2 regions of the Pseudomonas sp. NPDC089752 genome follow, and region 1 is predicted to be linked to the other one. Evidence: riboswitches for the same ligand, from Rfam matches in the RefSeq annotation. Region 1 holds a riboswitch; the other holds the start of a gene.
What was found. A riboswitch is a leader RNA that binds a small molecule or an ion and turns the genes downstream of it on or off. The one in region 1 is predicted to bind cobalamin.

Region 1 (7,342 bases):
GGCTGGTGTTCGCCGCCACCGACAACCTGTCGCTGTACGGCCAGTACTCAACGAGCGAGGACGGGGTGAACAACCTGGTCAGCCTCAGCCCGACGCAGATGAACTACGACCTGACCGAGTCGAAGCAGACCGAACTGGGCCTCAAGCAGCGCTTCTGGGACGGTCGAGGCGAGTGGACACTGGCCGCCTTCCACATCGTCAAGAAAAAGCTGCTGGTGGATGACCCGCTGACCCATGAAAAACAGCAGGCCGGGCAGCAGACTTCCGATGGCCTGGAGGCGACCCTGGAGCTGGCCTTGCCGCAGCAGTGGCAAGTGTCAGCCAATGCCTCGCTGGTGCGCGCCAAGTACGATGACTTCGACGAGCTGGTCGGCGGCGTGCCCCAGGACCGCGCCGGCAACCGCCCGGCTAACGTGCCACGGCGCACTGCCAACCTGTGGCTAAGCAAGGGCTTCGGCCAGCAGGTCGAGGCCGGTATTGGCGCGCGCTATGTGGACGAGCGTTATGCCAACACGGCCAACACCCAGAGCGCGCCGGGGTATACCGTGGTCGATGCCAATATCGGCTGGCAGGTGCTGCCGGATGTGCGCTTGGGGTTGCAGGTGAACAACCTGTTCGACCGGGAGTATGTGGCGTCGGCGTTCAGTGGTACGCAGTGGATCATGGGTGTGCCGCGGTCGTACTTTGCGACGGTGGATTACAGCTTCTGATGTGAGTCGGCTTTACCGGCCTCTTCGCGGGCAAGCCCGCTCCCACAGGATCTCCGCTGTCTCGCGATCAGTGATGCACCTGTGGGAGCGGGCTTGCCCGCGAAAGGGCCGGTATGAACAACACAAAAACACCTTTCTACTCAAATGAAATAGTTATAAGATAACGTTTCATTTGACATTCATTCCTGCCTGCGACTCTCCATGACAAGCGCCACCCCCACCCTGCTCACCCAGCGCCTACAGAGCATCGACGCCCTACGCGGTCTGGTAATCCTCTTCATGCTGCTCGACCACGTCCGCGAGACGTTCTTCCTCCACCGCCAGGTCAGCGACCCGATGACCATCGACGCCACCGACCCGACGCTGTTCGCCAGCCGCACCCTGGCCCACCTGTGCGCGCCGGTGTTCGTGCTGCTCACGGGCCTGTCGGCCTGGCTGTACGGCGAGAAGTACCAGGGCCGCAGCGATGTTTCGGCGTTCCTGTTCAAGCGCGGCCTGTTCCTGGTGGTGCTGGAGCTCACCCTGGTCAACTTCGCCTGGACCTTCCAGCTGCCGCCCAGCGTGATCTACCTGCAGGTGATCTGGGCCATCGGCGTCAGCATGATCGCCCTGTCGCTGCTGGTGTGGCTGCCGCGCCCTGTTCTGCTGGCCGTCGGTGCCGTGATCATCGCTGGCCACAACCTGCTCGATGGCCTGCACTTCGGCGTGGAGTCGGCCATGCATGTACCGTGGGCGATTTTGCATGATCGGGGTTGGCTGGAATTTTCCGATAGCCTGCGCCTGCGTACTTCCTACCCGGTGCTGCCTTGGATTGGCGTGATCGCCCTGGGCTATGGCCTTGGCCCATGGTTTGCCCGTGGCAAGGATGCGCAAAAACGCCAGAATCGACTGCTGCTGGCCGGCGTGATCGCGTTGCTGGGCTTCGTCGTGCTGCGCATGCTCAACGGCTACGGCGAAGCGCCGTGGAGCGGCTACCCGACATTCACGCAGACGCTGATGAGCTTTTTCAATATCACCAAATACCCGCCTTCGCTGCTGTTCCTCACCCTGACCCTGGGCTGTGGCCTGCTGTTGCTGCGCGCCTTCGAACGCGCAGGGCAGGCTCGCTGGATCAGCGCCCTGGCGGTATTTGGCGCGGCACCGATGTTCTTCTACCTGCTGCACCTGTACGTGCTCAAGCTGCTGTACCTGGCCAGCGTCGCCCTGTTCGGCCTGAATCACGGGGCCTACTTCGGCTTCGATGGCATCGGCGCTGTGTGGCTGAGTGCGGTGCTGCTGGCAGTGGTGCTGTACCTGCCGGTGCAATGGTTCGCCCGGCTCAAGGCGCGTCGTCGTGACATCACCTGGCTCAAGTACTTCTGATTCAACGTTTTCACCCGGCGTCTGATGGTCTACCATGCGGGCCGCCGGTTTCCACCACGGAAATAATAGGGAATCCCAGGCCGCCGTGGCGCGCCAAAGGGAACTGCCCCCGCAACTGTAGGTGCCGAGTTCGCTTCATCAATGCCACTGGATCTCAGGTCCGGGAAGGCCGGAGCCGAACGACGACGCACCAGTCAGGAGACCTGCCGGCCTACATTCACCAACCGGCGGGGTGTCCGGGATTGGCCATCAGTGTTGCCCCTGCCGGCTGCAGGGGCTCGGCGATGCCTGTCCGTGCGTTCTTCCGTGAACTGTCCGATAGGAGATCGTCCCCATGCTGCCCCGTTTCGCCACACTGCTCGCCGGCCTCAGCCTCACCGGTGTGGCCCATGCCGCCGCCACCCATTACCCGCTCACCGTAGACAACTGCGGCGCGCCGCAAACCTTCGCCCAGGCCCCCGAGCGCGCGGTGACCATCGGCCAGGCCGGCACGGAAATGCTCTATGCGCTGGGCCTGGGCGAAAAGCTGGCCGGCACTTCGTTGTGGTTCAACAACGTGTTGCCCGAGTACAAGGCGCTGAACGACAAGGTGCCGCGCCTGGCCGACAACGACCCAAGCTTCGAAGCGGTGGTCGGCAAGCGCCCGCAGTTGGTGGCCGTGCAGTTCGAATGGATGGTCGGCGCCCAGGGCGTGGTCGCCACCCGCGAACAATTCAACGAACTGAAGATTCCCACCTACCTGCTGCCCTCGGACTGCGAAGGCAAGGACAACCTGGTCGGTGCCGACGGCACCCGCCTGCAGGCCTTCCAGGTCGACAGCATCTATAAAAGCGTCAGCCAGCTAGCTGAAATCTTCGACGTGCAGGACCGTGGCGCGGCGCTGAACGCCGACCTCAAAGCCCGCCTGGACGCTGCCAAGCAACAACTGGCCGGCAAGGATCTGAGCAATACCTCAGCGCTGTTCTGGTTCTCCAGCGCCGACCTGGACATTGACCCCTACGTCGCCGGACAACAAGGTGTCGCCGACTTCATGCTGCGTACCCTGGGTGTGCGCAACGTGGTCGAATCCACCGAAGAATGGCCGACCGTGGGCTGGGAAACCCTCGCCAAGGCCAACCCGACCTGGCTGATCATCGCCCGCATGGACCGCCGCCGCTTCCCGGCCGACGATTACCAGAAGAAACTCGAATTCCTCCACAGCGACCCGGTCACCCAGCACATGGATGCGGTGAAGAACAACCGCATCATCATCCTCGACGCCGACGCCATGCAGGCCGGCATCCGCCTGTTCCGTGGCCTGCAGACCCTGTCGACGGCCTTCGCCAGCGGTAAAGCGGCCCAGTGATGAAGCGTCTGCTGCCCTGCACCGCCCTGGCCCTGATCGCCTTGCTCGCCGCCTTGCTGGCAGGCACGGCGATTGGCGAAACCACGGTGTCGCTACGCGTTGTGTACCAGGTATTGGCCAATCATCTTTGGCAGGCCGGTTACCCGGTCGACCCGATCGACGCCGGCATCATCTGGAACTACCGCCTGACCCGCACCCTGGTCGCTGCGGCCTGCGGCGCTGGGCTGGCGACCTGTGGGGTGATCCTGCAGGCGCTGCTGCGCAATCCACTGGCCGAACCCTATCTGCTGGGCCTTTCGGCCGGCGCCTCGACAGGCGCTGTGCTGGTCGGTCTGCTGGGCCTGGGCAGCGCGGCGCTGAGCATGTCTGGCGGCGCCTTCGTTGGCGCTGTCGCGGCCTTCGGCCTGGTGTTGGTGCTGGCGCGCGCCGCCGGCCCGAGCAGCAACAACGCCCAGGTGATCCTGGCTGGCATCGCCGGTTCGCAACTGTTCAACGCCCTGACCGCCTTCCTGATCACCAAGTCGGCCACCGCCGAACAGGCGCGCGGCATTCTGTTCTGGCTGCTGGGCAACCTCAGCGGCGTGCGTTGGCCTTCGGTGTGGCTGGCAGTGCCGGTGGCGCTGTTCGGGCTGGTGGTGTGCCTGTGGCACCGCCGTACGCTGGACGCCTTCACCTTCGGCGCCGATTCGGCGGCATCGCTGGGCATCCCGGTGCGCCGCAGCCAGTTGCTGCTGATCAGCTGCGCGGCGCTGGTGACGGCGGTGATGGTGTCCATCGTTGGCGCCATCGGTTTTGTCGGGCTGGTGATTCCGCACGCCCTGCGCCTGCTGCTGGGTCCCGGCCATAGCCGCCTGCTGCCGGCCAGCGCCCTGGGCGGTGCGTTGTTCCTGATCGCTGCCGACATGCTGTCGCGCACGTTGATACCCGGGCAAGTGATCCCGGTGGGTGTCGTCACGGCATTGATCGGTGCACCCGTATTCGCCTTGATTCTGGTAAGCCGCAGGGGGCGCGTATGACTGTCATGGCCCCCTTGCACGTCGCCCCCCTCGCCTGCAAGGGCCTGAGCCTGCAACTGTCGGGCAACAGCGTGCTGCGTGATATCGACCTGAGCGTCGTTGCCGGTGAAACACTCGGCATCGTCGGCCCGAATGGCTCGGGCAAATCCTCCCTGCTCAAGCTGCTGGCGGGTTTACGCACACCGCACAGCGGCAGCGTCCAGCTGCTCGGCGAGCCCCTCGCTCGCCTGCCACGCCGGCGTATTGCCCAGGCCTTGGCGCTGGTCGAACAACAGGCGGATACCCTCGACGCGATCAGCGTATTCGACGCGGTAGCCCTCGGCCGCACGCCGTGGTTGTCGGCCCTGGCACCATTCTCCAAAGACGACCACGCCATCGTCGAACAGGCCCTGGCCGACCTCGATGCTGCGCACCTGCGCACGCGCATCTGGGGTTCGCTGTCCGGAGGAGAACGCCAGCGCGTACACATCGCCCGCGCCCTGGCCCAACGCCCGCAAGTATTGCTGCTGGACGAGCCGACCAACCACCTCGACATCCAGCACCAGCTGAGCTTGCTGCAGCAGGTGCAGGCGCTGCCGGTGACCACCCTGGTGGCCTTGCACGACCTGAACCAGGCACTGACCTGCGACCGCGTGGCGGTGCTCGATCAAGGCCGCCTGGTGGCGCTCGGCAAGCCGCTGGAAGTCCTCACTCCCGAACGCCTGCTAAGCACCTTCGGCGTGCACGCCCGCTACCTCACCGACCCCTTCGACGGCGCGCGCATCCTGCGCTTTCGCGCCCCTTGAAAATGGAAGTCTCTGTCATGCTGTTGCGCTCCACCGCCCTGCTGCTCGCCAGCGCCCTGCTGCCCTTCGCCGCCCAGGCCGAAGTGCATGAAGTGAAGATGCTCAACCGCGGAACGGCCGGCGCCATGGTCTACGAGCCTGACCACCTGCGCATCGCTGCGGGCGACACCGTTCGCTTCCTGCCGACCCAGAGCGGCCATAACGCGGCCAGCGTGCCGGGCTTACTGCCAACCGGTGCCGAGGCGTTCAAAAGCAAGCTGAATCAGCCGTTCGAGCAGACCTTCACGGTGCCAGGGCTGTACGGCATCCAGTGCATTCCGCACCTGGCGATGGGTATGGTGATGCTGATTCAGGTCGGCGATACCGATTCGACCGCACTACCTGCGGGGTTGCCGGCACGTGCACAGGCGCGCTTCGCGACCCAGCTGCAGCAGCTGGAGGCCGGACAATGAGTCGCATTCTGCTGGCCCTGCCGCTGCTTAGCCTCGCACCCTTGGCGCTCGCCGAGTCTGCGCAGTCGCAAAGCAATGGCCTGATCGAAGACAGCACCTGGAGCCTCCTCAACCGAACGGTGTTCGACCAGCGCGATTACAAGCATGGTGGGCGCAACAGCGCTGCGCGCAATGCCTACAAACCGCGCAGCGAACGCAACGGCCTAGCGGAGGAATGGGCCTACGGTCTGATGGGTACGTTCCAGTCCGGCTTCACCCAGGGCCTGATCGGAGTGGGCGTGGATGCCCACGCCTACCTTGGCGTGCAGCTCGACAGTGGCGGCGGCCGCGCCGGCAAGGCGCGCTTGCTCGGCGTGGACAACGACGGCCACCCGAAGAACGAATACAGCCGCGGTGGTGCGGCGTTGAAGCTGCGCCTGTCCAACACTGTGCTGTCTTATGGTGAGCAGCGGGTGAAGACACCGGTGTTCAGTTCTTCCGACAGCCGCCTGCTACCTGAAACCGCGACGGGGTTCTTCCTCACCAGCAACGAAATCGACAAGCTCAAACTGGTGGCAGGGCACTTCAACGAAAGCACCGACCGCAACGCTTCGAGCCATGACCAAGGCTTCGTGGTCAACTACTCCAACGGCCGCCAGGGCAACACCTTCGACCTCGCCGGCGTGGTGTGGAACCCCAGCGCCGCGTTCAGTGGCAGCCTGTACACCTCGCGCTACGAAGACACCTGGAACCAGCACTACCTCGGCAGCACCATCACCCACGCTCTGGACGACCGCCGCAGCCTGAGCCTGGACCTCAACCTGTACCGCACCACCGACACCGGCAAGGCCCTGTCCGGGCGCATCGACAACACCACCTGGAGCCTGGTATCGCGCTACAGCCAAGGCCCGCACAGCTTCAGCCTCGGCTGGCAACAGGTGGATGGCAACACGCCGTTCGACTACGTGACGCGTGGCGCGATCTTCCTGGGTAACGCGGTGCAGATGTCCGACTTCAACGCGCCGAACGAGAAGTCCTGGCAGGCGCGGTATGACCTGAACATGGGTGCGTATGGCGTGCCGGGGTTGAACCTGACGGCACTGTATGTGCGCGGGTTCGATATCGATGGGACGCATGTGGACCCCACTGGCGGGTATGCGTACCTGGGGTATGGCAAGGATGGCAAGCACTGGGAGCGGGACCTCGAGGCGCGGTATGTGGTGCAGAGCGGCAAGGCGAAAGGGACCACGTTCTCGATCAGGCACAACATGCACCGCGGGGATACGGCGCAGGCGGAGCTGGATGGGGATCAGATCCGCCTGGCGGTGGAGTGGCCGTTGACAGGCGGTTTCTGAAAACTGTGGGAGCGGGCTTGCCCCGCGAACACGGGCGAAGCCCGTGCCATCCTGCGCGGCGCCTGTTTCGCGGGACAAGCCCGCTCCCACATAGTAAGCGGCACCCTCTCGTGCAGTGTTCTCTACCCGGCCGAAATGCTAAGCCACCCCCCAATCTCGCCGCTCTTGCTCACTCATCGCTGCCACGACATCAGCAAAGGTATCGTTGAACTCCGAACTGACATTCCCATGTACCTGATAGTTGGTCAGCAGATACCGCTTCACCGTCCTCGGCCACTTACGCTCCTGGTGCGCCGCGTTGATGATGCCCTTGGCATCGTGATAGGAGGACTTGGGCC
Region 2 (7,342 bases), on a different contig from region 1:
CTTCAGGGTGCGGATGCGTGGCCGGTCCACCTGGCTGTGATCGCCGTGATAACTGGCCACTGCGCTGCCCGACAAGGTCTCGGAGGCGGCCAGCATGCCCCCCTGGAACTGGTAATAGTCATTGGAGTCGAGCAGGTCGTGCTCGTGGTTGTCCTGATTCTGCAGGACCGCCTGCACTTGCCCCAGGCGCCGGGCGAACTGAGCCCGCGCCGGTGTGCCTTCGTCGCTGGCGCCATAGGCGTAGCCGCCATGGTTGAGGTACACCTCGGCCAGGTCATCACGGCTGTGCCACAGGCGACCATCAATGGCATTCTGCACCCCGGCACCATAGGCACCGGGCTTGGCCCCGAATACACGCCAACCGGCCTGGCGTGCAGCTTGTTCAGCCTCCACACCTTGCGCTTGCAGGGCTGCACGCTCGCTGCGCACCCGCGCGGCGAGTGGGTTGGCATCATCCGGTTCGTCCAGCGCCGCCACCGCCTGCACGGCCGCATCGAACAGGCGAATCAGGTTGCCGAAGGCATCGCGGAAGAAGCCCGATACCCTCAGGGTCACGTCCACCCGTGGGCGGTCGAGCAGGCTCAACGGCAGAATCTCGAAATCGTCGACGCGCTGGCTGCCGGTGGCCCACACTGGCCGCACACCCATCAGCGCCATGGCCTGGGCAATGTCGTCGCCGCCCGTGCGCATGGTCGCGGTGCCCCACACCGACAGGCCGAGCTGGCGCAAGTGATCGCCGTGGTCCTGCAGATGGCGTTCGAGGATCAGGTTGGCCGAGGCGAAACCCAGGCGCCAGGCTGTGGTGGTGGGCAAGTTGCGCACATCCACGGTATAGAAGTTGCGGCCGGTGGGCAGTACATCCAGGCGCCCACGGCTAGGTGCTCCGCTGGGGCCGGCCGGCACGAAGCGCCCGGCCAGGGCTGCAAGCAGCCCGTTGATTTCAGCCGCACCGCAAGCGTCCAGGTTGGGCGCTACCTGCTCCAGCAAGGCTTGCACCACCTCGTGTACTGGCTGCCAGTGGGTCTCGACGGGCAACTGAAGGGTACCGTTGAGCGCTTGCTCGATAATCTGCAGCGCCAGCAACTCAAGGCGCTCGCGGGTGTCACCGCAGGTGCGCCACGCGGCTTCGCTGATGGTTTGCAGCAGTGCAGGACGTGGGCCAGCCCAGGCCTGCCCGAGGTCGCAGTCCAACGGGTCGAAGCCCAGCGCCATGGCCTTGGCGAGCGAGCGCAGCAAGCTGGCATTGCCGCCGCGGCCATCGCCGCGTTCGACCCGCAGCAGGGCGAGCAAGGTGTCAATGCGCAAGCGCGCTTGTGGGGACTCGCCGAACACATGCAAACCGTCGCGAATCTGCGATTCCTTGAGGTCGCACAGGTAGGTATCCAGGCGCGGCAGCCACACGGCGGCATCATCCAACTGGCCTTCCAGCTGCAGTTCACGGTCGATGTGGTTGGCCTTCACCAGGTCAAGAATGTCGCCCTGCAGTTCCCGGGCGCGCCGTGGGTCGAGCATCTGCGCTTCGTAGAATTCATCGGCCAGTTGCTCCAGATGGCGCAGTGGCCCGTAGGTTTCGGCACGCGTCAGCGGCGGCATCAGATGGTCGATGATTACCGCTTGGGTGCGGCGCTTGGCCTGGGCCCCCTCGCCCGGGTCGTTGACGATGAACGGGTAGATATTCGGCAGCGGGCCCAGCAGCGCATCGGGCCAGCACTGGGCGGACAGGCCGACGCCCTTGCCGGGCAGCCATTCGAGGTTGCCGTGCTTGCCGACATGGATGACCGCATCGGCGGCGTAGGCATGGCGCAGCCAGAAATGGAACGCCAGGTAGCCATGTGGCGGCACCAGGTCCGGGTCGTGGTACACGGCACTGGGGTCCACTTGATAGCCACGCGCCGGCTGGATACCAACGAAGGTCAGGCCAAAACGCAGGCCGGCGACCATCAGACGGCCGCTGCGGTACATCGGGTCCTGCTCGGGCGGGCCCCAACGTTCCAGAACAGCCTGGCGGTTCGCTTCGGGCAGGCGGTCGAAGGCGGCCTGGTAATCCGCCATGCTCAGACTCTGCGCGCAGGGGCGCTGGTCGAGGTGTTCGAGATCGTTGGTGACACCGCCAAGCAGCTGATGAATCAGCTGCGTGCCGCTGCTGGGCAGTTCGGCCAGCGGGTAGCCTTCGGCTTGCAGGGCTTTGAGGATATTCAGAGCCGCCGCAGGGGTATCCAGCCCAACGCCGTTGCCGATGCGCCCATCACGGGTCGGGTAGTTGGCCAGCACCAGCGCCACGCGTTTCTGCCCATTGGGCAGGCGCGCCAGCTCGACCCAACGCCGTGCCAGTTCGGCGACGAAGTCCATGCGCTCGGGATGGGCGCGGTAGCAGACCACGTCGGACTGGCTGCGCTCACTGCGCCAGGCCATGTCCTTGAAGCTCACCGGGCGCGTGATGATGCGCCCATCCAGTTCTGGCAGGGCAATGTGCATGGCCAGGTCGCGGGCACCAAGGCCCTGCTCGCTGGCCTCCCAGCCGGGCTGGTTGTCCTGCGCGCAAATCGCCTGCAGCACCGGGATGTCGCGCCGGAACGGTCGCAGGTTGGGACATTCCGGGCTGGACAGGGCAAAGCCTGTCGTGTTGATCAGCACCTCGGCGCCTACTTCATCCAGCCAACCTTCAACCTGCTCCAGGCAGGCGCTTTCCTTGAGACTGGCGACGGCGATCGGCAACGGGTTGAGCCCAGCGGCCAGCAGCCGTTCGCAGAAAACGTCTATGAACGCGGTGTTGGCCGCCTGCAGGTGCGAGCGGTAGAACAGCAGCGGCGCCACCGGATGTTCCGGGTGCCACTGGGCGTACCAGTCCTCCAGGGCGGCTGCGGGGATGTGCGGATGGTAGACCGAGGTGCGTGGCAATGGCTGCGGCGCATCCCAGCTGTAATCGCGGCCCAGCCACTGATTGGCCAGGCACTTGAACAGGTTGACGGCATTGGCCTTGCCACCTTGGCGCAAGTAATGCCACAGGCGCTCGGCCGGCTCGCCCGTGACCGTGCCAAGGCCGGTCAGCTCGGGGTCGGGACGATCGTCACCGGGCACCAGGATCAACTGTACGCCGCGCGAGGCCAGTTCGACCAATTGCTCGACCCCATAGCGCCAGTAGCCGACGCCGCCGTGCAACGACACCAGGATCACCTTGGCATGGCGCAGGACCTCGTCGACGTACAAGTCGACCGAGGCGTGGTTTTGCACTTGCATGGGGTTGGCCAGGCGCAGGCTGGGGTAGTCATCCGGCAGTTGCTCGGCGGTTTCGGCGAGCAGGGCCAGGTGCGAATCGCCGCTGCAGAGGATCACCAGTTCGGCGGGCGTCTGGCCGAGGTCGGCGATGCTGTCGTCCGGCACGAAGCCGCCGGGCTGGGTCCGCAGCAGGTGCATGGGTCAGGCGCCCAGGGCTTGGCGCAGGCGCGCTTCCAGTTGCGCGGCATCGAGGTCCTGGCCAATCAGCACCAGGCGGGTGATGCGCGGCTCGTCGGCGCGCCAGGCGCGGTCGAAATGCTTGTCGAAGCGGGTGCCCACACCCTGTACCAGCAGGCGCATCGGCTTGCCGGGGATGGCCGCGAAGCCCTTGGCGCGCAGGATGCCGAACTCCACCACCAACTGGGTCAGCGCATCGAGCAACAGGGCTTCGTCAGCTTCAGGCAGGTCGATGGAAATGGAATCGAAGGCGTCATGGTCGTGATCGTCATGATCGTCGCCGTCGTGGTGCGAGTCATGGTGAGTACGGCGGCCATCGATGTGCGCCTCCGACTCGGCGCCCACGCCCAGCAGCACTTCCAGCGGCAAGCGCCCGCTGCTGGCTTCGATCACCTTGACCGCTGGCGGCAGTTCTTCAGCAACCTCAGCGCGTACTTTGGCCAGGCCCTCGGCGCCGATCAGGTCGGCTTTGTTCAGCACCACCAGGTCGGCGCTGGCCAACTGATCGGCGAACAATTCATGCAGGGGCGATTCATGGTCCAAGTTGGGGTCGAGCTTGCGCTGGGCATCGACCTGGTCCGGGTAGGCGGCGAAGGTGCCGGCGGCTACGGCTGGGCTGTCGACGACGGTAATGACCGCATCAACGGTGCAGGCGTTGCGGATTTCCGGCCACTGGAAAGCTTGCACCAGCGGTTTGGGCAGGGCCAGACCGCTGGTTTCGATGAGAATGTGATCAAGGTCGCTGCGGCGCGCCACCAGTTCGCGCATCACCGGGAAGAACTCTTCCTGCACGGTGCAGCACAGGCAGCCGTTGGCCAACTCATAGACGCGGCCGCTCGCCTCTTCCTCGGTGCAGCCGATGCTGCACTGCTTGAGGATTTCGCCGTCGATGCCGAGTTCGCCGAATTCGTTGACGATCACTGCGATGCGGCGGCCCTGGGCGTTGTCGAGCATGTGCCGGAGCAAGGTGGTCTTGCCCGAGCCGAGGAAGCCGGTGACGATGGTGACGGGGAGCTTGGCCAGTGTTTTCATGTCGCGTTGCCCTTGGCAGGATGGCGCGGGCATGCGGGACGAAAGCCGCGGGCCAGATGGCCGGGCTCGTTCGCCACCGGATCACCCCGCCCGGTTGAAAGTCGAAAACGTTGCGAGGCAGGTCTCCTGGCTTGCACCGTTCCGGCCCCTCTTTGAACAGGGCTGGCGGGATGACGCCTTCCCGCGTCTGGGCGCAGTGGCTGTGTCGATCCGTTTCGGTGCTTACAGTTGCGGGGGGCAGCCGCGGCTTGTACCGCGTTCCCGTCTTAGCTTCGGCGTGGCCGAAGAACCTCGAAGCGGCAAGGCTACGCGGGGGGGTGGGGATGGTCAACTCATGGCTTGAGATTTGTATTGGTCTGTAGATCGAGCGCCGCCCGCGGCGCATCGCGGATGAATCCGCTCCTACAGGCCACCACGGCCGCCGTTGCCACAAATGGCCGTGGGTAGACCGTAGGAGCGGATTCATCCGCGATGCGCCGCGCGGCGGCGCTCGATCTCAAGGGCAATACAAATCTCAAGCGAACACACCGCCCCCAACCAATTGACGCAAACCCTCCCCCGTGCTCTCCTTACACCTCGCGTTCAGGTGCCCCCACGGGGGTGAAACGGGAAACCGGTGCGTCGCAGGCCCCCACCAGGGCGCGACAAACCCGGTGCTGCCCCCGCAACGGTAAGCGAGTGAAACGTCTGGACCACTGTGCCACGCAGTACGGCATGGGAAGGTGACGCTTTATCAGGAGCCCTGCTCCTCCTCGCAAGCCCGGAGACCGGCCTGGCGTTCATGAACACCCCGCGGTGGGCGGGCGCTGTCGCATTCCCCTGGGCCTTGAGGTCCGGGGTTGTCGCGCTCGCCTGTGCCCCGTTGCCCATACAAAAGCAAAGCAGAGGAACGCGTCATGCCCATCACCAGCACCAAGCACGCTATCGCCACTCCCGTCACCCTCAGCCAGCGCGTGGTCATCGCCGCCGCCGCCAGCTTGCTGGGCCTGTGCCTGGTCTACTTCGCCGGTTTTTCGCACCTCGAAGCCGTGCACAATGCCGCGCATGACACCCGCCACAGCGCCGCCTTCCCCTGCCACTGAGACCGCCCCATGATCAAGCGTATTGCCCGCACCGCCGGGTTCAGCGGCCTGCTTGCAGCCTTGCTGCTTACCCTGTTGCAAAGTTTCTGGGTGGCTCCGTTGATTCTGCAGGCGGAAACCTACGAATCGGCGGCGCCTGCCGTCGAGCAGCACAGCCATGACGGTGAAGCAGCCGTTGCCCATGAACATGCCGCCGGGCATGAACACAGCGAAGAGGCCTGGTCGCCAGAAGACGGCTGGCAGCGCATCCTCTCCACCACCGGTGGCAATCTGGTCGTCGCCGTCGGCTTCGCACTGATACTCGCTGCCCTTTACAGCCTGCGCGAGCCTGGCCGCGTTGGCACCGGTGCGCTCTGGGGCCTGGCTGGCTTCGCCGTGTTCTGCCTGGCGCCCACGCTGGGCCTGCCGCCCGAGCTGCCCGGTACTGCCGCCGCCGACCTCGGCCTGCGTCAGAGTTGGTGGATCGGTACTGCTGCCAGCACAGCTGCCGGCCTGGCCCTGCTGGTATTTGCCCGGCACTGGCTGCTCAAGGCGCTGGGCGTGGTATTGCTGGTGATGCCCCATGTCATCGGCGCACCACAGCCCGAAGTTCACGCAAGTCTGGCCCCCGAAGCCCTGGAAACTCAGTTCAAGATCGCTTCGTGGCTGACCAATGCCGCCTTCTGGCTGGCCCTGGGGCTGCTCAGTGCCTGGCTGTATCGCCGCTCCAGCCAGGCGTGATGGCCAGCGAACAACCGCAGCTGGCGCTGTACGCCGGCTTCGGTTGCCGCCGGGGCTGCCCGGTGGACATTCTCGACACCCTGCTGCGCCAAGCACTGGACAACCATGGCCTGGCGCTGTCAGCCTTGCAGGGCATCGCCAGTATCGCCTTGAAAGCCGACGAGCCTGGCCTGCTACAACTCGCCAAACGTCACAACCTGCCATTGGTGATCTTCTACGCCAACCAGCTCCAGGCGTTCGAGCCCTTGCTCAGCCATCGCTCCGCGCAAGCCTTTGCCCACAGTGGCTGCTGGGGCGTTGCGGAGAGCACGGCGCTGGCGCTGGCGCAGCTCAATCACGGCAGTACCCAGCTGCGGGTGCCACGGCAAACGCTCGGCGCCGCTACCCTCGCCCTCGCCTGCGGCGAATAATCGCAACATCCAAGGATTTTTCATGACGGTCTACTTCATTGGCGCCGGCCCCGGTGACCCCGAGCTGATAACGGTCAAAGGGCAACGCCTGATCCGTCAATGCCCGGTGATCATCTATGCCGGCTCCTTGGTACCCGCCGCTGTACTCGAAGGCCACCAGGCCGAAACGCTCATCAACAGTGCTGAACTGCATCTGGAACAGATCATCGACGCCATGCGCACAGCGCATGCAAAAGGCCAGGACGTGGCCCGCGTGCACAGTGGCGACCCCAGCTTGTATGGAGCCATCGGCGAGCAGATCCGCCACCTGCGCGAGCTGGGTATCGACTACCAGATCATCCCTGGGGTGACGGCCACCGCTGCCAGCGCCGCCTTGCTGGGCTGCGAGCTGACCCTGCCCGAGGTGGCGCAGACCGTCATCCTCACCCGTTACGGCGACAGCTCACCGATGCCTGCCGGGGAACAACTGGGCGATCTTGCCCGGCATGGCAGCACCTTGGCCATCCACCTCGGGGTCAAGCACCTGGCACGCATCGTCGACGAACTCCTGCCCCATTACGGCAGCGGCTGCCCTGTGGCCGTGGTGCACCGCGCGACCTGGCCGGACCAGGACTGGGTGCGCGGCACCCTCGGCGACATCGTCGA

Region 2: another riboswitch for cobalamin. It lies ahead of cobW (cobalamin biosynthesis protein CobW); the one in region 1 lies ahead of ACIPZF_RS19395 (ABC transporter substrate-binding protein).

The regions. Positions count from the first base shown of each region.
Region 1 is NZ_JBIVGP010000011.1:153,095-160,436, reverse strand. It holds gene ACIPZF_RS19405 (TonB-dependent receptor) at 1-710, shown strand, start outside; gene ACIPZF_RS19400 (DUF1624 domain-containing protein) at 912-2,072, shown strand; cobalamin riboswitch at 2,101-2,298, shown strand; gene ACIPZF_RS19395 (ABC transporter substrate-binding protein) at 2,407-3,417, shown strand; gene ACIPZF_RS19390 (FecCD family ABC transporter permease) at 3,417-4,433, shown strand; gene ACIPZF_RS19385 (ABC transporter ATP-binding protein) at 4,430-5,218, shown strand; gene ACIPZF_RS19380 (pseudoazurin) at 5,236-5,670, shown strand; gene ACIPZF_RS19375 (OprD family porin) at 5,667-7,004, shown strand; gene ACIPZF_RS19370 (hypothetical protein) at 7,143-7,342, opposite strand, start outside.
Region 2 is NZ_JBIVGP010000015.1:76,824-84,165, reverse strand. It holds gene cobN (cobaltochelatase subunit CobN) at 1-3,414, opposite strand, end outside; gene cobW (cobalamin biosynthesis protein CobW) at 3,418-4,485, opposite strand; cobalamin riboswitch at 4,584-4,794, opposite strand; cobalamin riboswitch at 5,053-5,276, shown strand; gene ACIPZF_RS22120 (CbtB-domain containing protein) at 5,382-5,567, shown strand; gene ACIPZF_RS22115 (CbtA family protein) at 5,577-6,287, shown strand; gene ACIPZF_RS22110 (cobalamin biosynthesis protein) at 6,287-6,697, shown strand; gene cobM (precorrin-4 C(11)-methyltransferase) at 6,720-7,342, shown strand, end outside.